Regions from separate parts of the Vibrio sp. RC586 genome, predicted to be linked through region 1. Evidence: predicted binding sites of a transcription regulator. Region 1 holds the regulator's gene; the other holds the start of a gene.
What was found. The regulator MetJ, encoded in region 1, represses methionine synthesis genes. The targets are predictions, from matches to a motif close to TTAGACNTNTANANGTCTAA.
Positions count from the first base shown of each region.

Region 2: metH (methionine synthase) is a predicted target of MetJ. The motif match lies at 1,319-1,338, and genes of this name have one in related genera.

Region 1 covers NZ_ADBD01000005.1:180,065-183,497, forward strand. Annotated here, with positions in the region: gene VOA_RS14675 (malic enzyme-like NAD(P)-binding protein) at 1-1,208, shown strand, start outside; gene metJ (met regulon transcriptional regulator MetJ) at 1,295-1,612, opposite strand; gene VOA_RS14665 (O-succinylhomoserine (thiol)-lyase) at 1,880-3,046, shown strand; gene VOA_RS14660 (bifunctional aspartate kinase/homoserine dehydrogenase II) at 3,059-3,433, shown strand, end outside.
Region 2 covers NZ_ADBD01000003.1:47,759-51,191, forward strand. Annotated here, with positions in the region: gene metH (methionine synthase) at 1-1,270, opposite strand, end outside; gene VOA_RS16935 (cation:proton antiporter) at 1,466-2,800, shown strand; tRNA gene VOA_RS16930 (tRNA-Asp) at 3,352-3,428, opposite strand.

The sequences.
Region 1 (3,433 bases):
CTTACCCAACCGCGGGCAAAATTGGTATTGCGCTGACCAAACCTGCTGATTCAGCTGCCGATCTTGCGCTGGCTTATAGCCCAGGCGTAGCAGAGCCGGTTCGTGAAATCGCACAAAACGTGGAAAATGTGTACAAATACACCGCCAAAGGCAACACGGTTGCCGTGATCTCTAACGGCACTGCGATTTTAGGATTGGGCAATTTGGGACCGATGGCCTCTAAGCCTGTCATGGAAGGTAAGGCACTGCTGTTTAAACGCTTTGCAGGACTGGATTCGATTGATATTGAAGTCAAACACCGCACCATCGATGAATTTGTTGATACGGTAGCCAACATTGCCGATACCTTCGGTGGCATTAACTTAGAAGACATCAAAGCGCCAGACTGCTTTGAAATTGAACGCCGCCTGATTGAACGTTGTGATGTGCCTGTGTTCCACGATGACCAGCACGGTACCGCGATTGTGACTGCTGCGGGTATGCTCAACGCATTAGAGCTACAAGGTAAACAGCTGAAAGACTGTATGATCGTCTGTCTTGGTGCAGGGGCTGCTGCGGTAGCGTGTATGGAGCTACTGATCAAATGCGGTGCAATGCGTGAGAAGATTTACATGCTGGATCGCAAAGGCGTGATCCACACTCGCCGTGACGATCTCAACGAATACAAACAGCTGTTTGCCAACAACACCGATAAACGCACACTGGAAGATGTGATTGCGGGAGCCGATCTGTTCTTAGGCGTATCAGGCCCTAACCTGCTGCCAGCCAATGCACTCAAACTGATGGCCGATAAGCCAGTGGTGTTTGCGTGTTCCAACCCAGATCCTGAAATCAAACCGGAAATTGCCCATCAAGTCCGTAATGACATGATCATGGGTACTGGTCGCAGCGACTATCCAAACCAAGTTAACAACGTGCTCTGCTTCCCGTTCATCTTCCGCGGTGCGCTGGATGTTCGCGCCAGTGAAATCAACGATCAGATGAAACTCGCCGCCGTAGAAGCGATTCGTCAATTAGCCAAAGAGCCCGTACCGGCAGAAGTTTTGGCCGCAGCGGGAGTGGATAAGCTCAGTTTCGGTATTGAGTACATCATTCCAAAACCAATGGACCCGCGCCTATTGCCACGCGTAGCGCGTGCGGTGGCGGAAGCCGCGGTGGAATCGGGTGTGGCTCGTATTCCAATGCCAGAAAACTATATGCAGGCGTAATCTGTTTACATGCATGGATAGCAAGAAGCCCCTCGCACGAGGGGCTTTTTTATGAGCTTAATCTTTCACTTAGCCAATGTCGCTAGCTACTCATCGTAAGATTCGAACTCAATCCCCATTTCGGTCATCAAACGTTTGGCTTCGGCAGGAATGTCATCAGGGCGATCTTTACGCAGGTCTTCGTCCGTCGGCAGAGGCTGACCTGTGTAGGCATGCAAGAAGGCTTCACACAGCAATTCACTGTTGGTTGCGTGACGTAAGTTATTGACTTGACGGCGTGTTCTCTCATCCGTTAGCACTTTGAGAACTTTCAGCGGAATGGATACCGTGATTTTTTTTACCAACTCGCTCTTTTTCCCATGCTCTGCATAGGGGCTGATATATTCGCCATTCCAGTCTGCCATTGCGCACCTTCGTTATTGTGGTTCGAATCGAAATTTCAAAGGCCCTAATTTTAGCGGGATTTACTGCCATAAGCAAAGACATATAGACGTCTAGAAGTGTTGACGTCTTTATTTAACATCAGTAAAGTGTCGATTAATTTATGGGCAACGGATAAACCTCATCCCCCAGTTAGGGAAAGTTGCGATGCGACAACCGACACTGCTGCTTAAAGCAGGAAAGGTATATGATGAAGCCCTCTAGGACAGAATAGCCAGCAAGGAAACTCCATGACCACACGCAAGCCAGCCACCATTGCGGTTCGTACCGGGATTGAATCGGACACTCAATACCATGCCGTTGTACCACCGATTTATCTTTCGACCAACTATGGTTTTCCCGCCTTTGGTGAAGTGCCAAAATACGATTACACCCGCTCAGGCAACCCTAACCGTGGCCTATTAGAGCAGACTCTGTATGAGCTTGAATGTGGTGAAGGTGCGGTGGTGACCAACTGTGGTACTTCGGCCATCAACTTGTGGGTCACCGCACTGTTAGGCCCTAACGATCTGATTGTGGCGCCGCATGATTGCTATGGCGGTACTTATCGCTTGCTCAACACTCGCGCTAAAAAAGGCGACTTCGAAGTACAGTTTGTGGATCAATCCAACGAAGAGGCTCTCACCCAAGCTTTAGCCCGCAAACCCAAACTGTTGCTGATTGAAACCCCATCCAACCCTTTAGTGCGTGTGGTGGATATTGCTCATCTTTGTCAGTTAGCGAAAGCACAAGGCACTTTGGTGGCGGTCGATAACACCTTCTTAACTCCGGTATTCCAAAAGCCGCTCACCTTAGGTGCAGATTTTGTGCTGCATTCCACCACCAAATACATTAACGGTCACTCGGATGTGATTGGCGGCGTGTTGATCTGTAAAAACAAGCAACATTCAGAAGAGCTCGCTTGGTGGGGTAACTGCTTAGGTTCAACCGGCACTCCATTTGATAGCTACATGACCTTGCGTGGCATTCGCACGCTGGGCGCGCGGATGCGCGTGCATGAAGAGAGTGCACAGCAGATCTTGGCCTATCTGCAGACTCAATCATTGGTTGGCAAAATTTACCATCCAAGCCTACCCAACCACCCAGGCCATGAGATTGCGAAAAAACAGCAATCGGGCTTTGGCGCGATGCTCAGTTTCGAGTTTGCCGGTAGTTTTGAGCAGCTGAAATTCTTTGTGGGCAAGTTGGCGCTATTCTCACTCGCCGAATCGCTCGGTGGGGTAGAAAGCCTGATCTGTCACCCCGCCTCCATGACTCATCGTGCAATGGGTGAAGAAGCGCTCGCTGAAGCTGGGGTATCACAACAGTTGCTGCGTCTTTCCGTCGGTCTTGAAGATGCCTCTGATCTGATTGCCGACCTTGACCAAGCCTTTCAACAAACTCTTGCCGCGTATTAAGGAGGCCAGTGAATGACTCACGCTCGTCAACTGCACAAATTTGGTGGTAGTAGCCTTGCCGATCCAGAGTGTTATCTGCGTGTCGCGAAAATTCTTAAAAGTTATTCCAAGAGTGATGATTTGGTGGTGGTTTCTGCGGCTGGCAAAACCACGAACCGGTTGATCAGTTTTGTCGAAGCACTCAGTAAAGATGGTCGCGTTGCCCATGAAACCTTACATGCGCTGCGCCAATATCAGTCTGAATTGATTACTAAGCTACTCAACAACGAAGCGGCTGAACCACTACTTAGCCAACTGCAACAAGAGATCAGCGTGTTAGGCGAGCTCACGGCTCCTCTTAGCAACGCGCAATATGCTTGGGTGCTTGGGCATGGTGAGCAGTGGTCG
Region 2 (3,433 bases), on a different contig from region 1:
CAGAGGCACATAGATTAAGGAAGCGCACCATGCAGGCTTCCGCATCCAACATGCCTTCATCCATGTTGATATCGATGATCTGCGCGCCGTTTTCTACCTGCTCACGCGCGACATCCAACGCCTCATCGTATTGCTCTTCTTTAATTAAACGCTTAAAACGCGCTGAACCGGTGACGTTTGTCCGTTCCCCAACGTTAACAAACAGTGTTTCAGGGCCAATATTCAGCGGCTCTAACCCCGAGAGATGACATTCCACTTTCAGCTCGGGTAAAGCCCTTGGTTTCACACCCTCGACGGCCTTGGCCATCGCCGCGATATGCTCAGGTGTCGTACCACAGCAACCACCGACTAAGTTAAGAAAACCCGCTTGTGCCCATTCCGCAATATGCTCCGCCATCTCTTTGGCAGAGAGATCGTATTCACCGAACGCATTTGGTAATCCCGCATTGGGGTGCGCGGAAACATAGCATTCAGAAATGCGTGAAAGCTCTTCCACATACTGGCGCAACTCATCTGGGCCTAATGCGCAGTTCAAGCCAAACGAAATCGGCCGAACATGACGCAATGCGTTGTAGAAAGCTTCCGTCGTTTGTCCAGACAACGTACGCCCAGACGCATCGGTAATCGTACCGGAAATCATCACAGGTAAGCGGATGCCCAATTCTTCAAACACACTATCAACCGCAAACGCACACGCTTTGGCATTGAGTGTATCGAAGATAGTTTCAATCAAGATCAGATCACTGCCACCCTTTATCAAAGCGCGGGTAGACTCCGAATACGCCTGCACAAGTTGATCAAATGTGACATTACGAAATCCCGGATCGTTGACATCAGGAGAGATCGAACAAGTACGATTGGTTGGCCCAAGCACGCCGGCAACATAACGAGGTCTGCTAGGATCTTTGGTTGTCCACTCATCGGCGACTTCACGCGCTAGTTTGGCAGCAGCAAAGTTAATCTCGTCACTGAGCGATTGCATGTCATAGTCAGCCATGGCAATCGTGGTGGAGTTAAACGTGTTGGTTTCGAGAATATCCGCCCCAGCTTCAAGATAAGCCGAGTGAATATCTTTAATGATTTGTGGCTGAGTAAGCACTAAGAGGTCGTTATTTCCTTTTAGATCACAGTGCCAATCCGCGAATCGTGCACCACGATAGTCTTCCTCTTGTAACTTATAACTCTGAATCATAGTACCCATACCACCATCAATCAGTAGGATACGCTGTTTCAATTGTTGCTCAAGTTGCTGTCTTACTTCTATTCCCACAATACCGCCTCATTCCTTTTGCTGTTGCCACATCCTATCACACAAAATTCAGAAATCTAGACGTCTAAAAATCGATTAAATTGACTAGACTATTCTGCGTGTGAGCTAAGCCCTGTGCTATAAAAAAGTATTTGCTATTTATTCGCCAGAGAAAGACAATTTCGTTCACAAATTGTTACATACACTGAGAAGAGAATGTCCGTCTACTACACTTTGTGCTTCCTCTCTGCAGCAGCCATGTTGATCGCGTTTTTAAATAGCAAGATCAGCAAAATGCAGACTACTATCGCTATCACAGCAGGTTCTATGATGCTGTCTCTACTGATCTTGATCGCAGGCCAAAACGACTGGTTTCATCTCACTCAAATCGCAACAGAGACTGTCACCAGCATAAACTTTGAGAATTTCCTACTCAAAGGAATCCTGGGATTCCTACTATTTGCAGGTGGTTTAGGTATCAAGCTACCCAATCTAAAAGATCAAAAATGGGAAATTGCGGTACTCGCTCTCGGCGCGACTTTATTTTCCACTTTCTTTATCGGTTTTGCACTGTACGGTTTCTGTCAGCTCATCGGAATCCAATTCGATCTCGTATATTGCTTGTTATTTGGAGCTCTCATTTCCCCTACCGACCCAATCGCGGTACTCGCAATTGTGAAAAAGCTAAAAGCACCGAAACGAATTTCAACGCAAATTGAAGGGGAATCACTGTTCAATGATGGTTTCGGTCTAGTTATTTTCGTGACTATCTTTACCATCGCTTTCGGGCATGAAACACCTACGATTGGTAGTGTAACCCTACTCTTCATTCAAGAAGCAATTGGGGGCATGGTCTATGGATTCTTACTAGGATTAGTCTTCCATTACTTAATTTCAGCAACCGATGACCACTCGATGGAGCTACTCCTCACTATCGGCATACCAACGGCTGGATATGTATTTGCCGATGTTATCCATGTATCAGGCCCATTAGCGATGGTGGTATCGGGCATCATGATTGGTAACTGGACTCGTTTTATTGGCTTCTCAAAAGAGAGTGAAGAGCATCTCGATCACTTCTGGGAATTGGTCGATGAGTTCCTCAACGGCGTCTTGTTCCTACTGATCGGCATGTCGATGTTGCTGTTTGAATTCCACCAAGAAGACTGGATTTTAATGGCATTCGCTGTACCTGCCGTTCTATGTGGCCGTTATCTGAGTGTGTTTGTCTCTTATATTGGATTTAAACGCTACCGTACCTATAACCCTTGGTCGATTCGCATTTTGACTTGGGGTGGATTGCGTGGCGGCTTAGCCTTAGCAATGGCACTTTCTATCCCTTCAGGAATCATGGTCATCCCAGAGAAGCTGATCGATGTTAAAGAGCTGATTCTCGTAATGACCTATGCTGTGGTTGTTTTTTCAATTCTAGTACAAGGCTCAACCATTACTCCGATGATTGAAAAAGCGAAAAAAACCGAGAAAGCAATGCAAGCAGAGCTCAACCCCGAAATGGAACAACCTCTGACTCAACAAGAGAATCACAACTAGAAATTACCTTTCTTTGCTAAAAAGCCGCAGTGTACTTATCACACTACGGCTTTTTTATTACCTACAGTTTATTATGTTGTTAGCGCTCAGCAATGATTCAAGCAAAATACAAAAGCATCAACATGCTTCTCATATGGAGAGTATGAAGCGGTGAACAAGTCTAACTCAGCGACTAGCATGCCTACTTACGGCTCTTAACAACCTATTAGAAACAAATTTTGTAGACAGAACACTAGAAGCCGTGCACATCTCCTTTAGCCGATGCCCAAAACCTCGGCTTTTTGCTATCTCAATTCTACATCCCCAAATTGTGATAACTCTAGGTAAACGGCACAAAACGTATTCCTCTGCACGCAAGCAACTGCTAAACGGTCATTTGAATTAAAGTGCAACAGCGTTGATAAAAGGATACTGGTGTACAAAATAGAAAAAGAAGATAAGAAAGAAGAAGATGAGAATAAGACCTCGAGGGAGGAGTAAGAGTATCGGAGTGATAGTGCTTTCTCCCCATAACAAAAAACCCAGTCCGAAGACTGGGTTTCTCAAATAAGTGGCGGAGCGGACGGGACTCGAACCCGCGACCCCCGGCGTGACAGGCCGGTATTCTAACCAACTGAACTACCGCTCCGCATT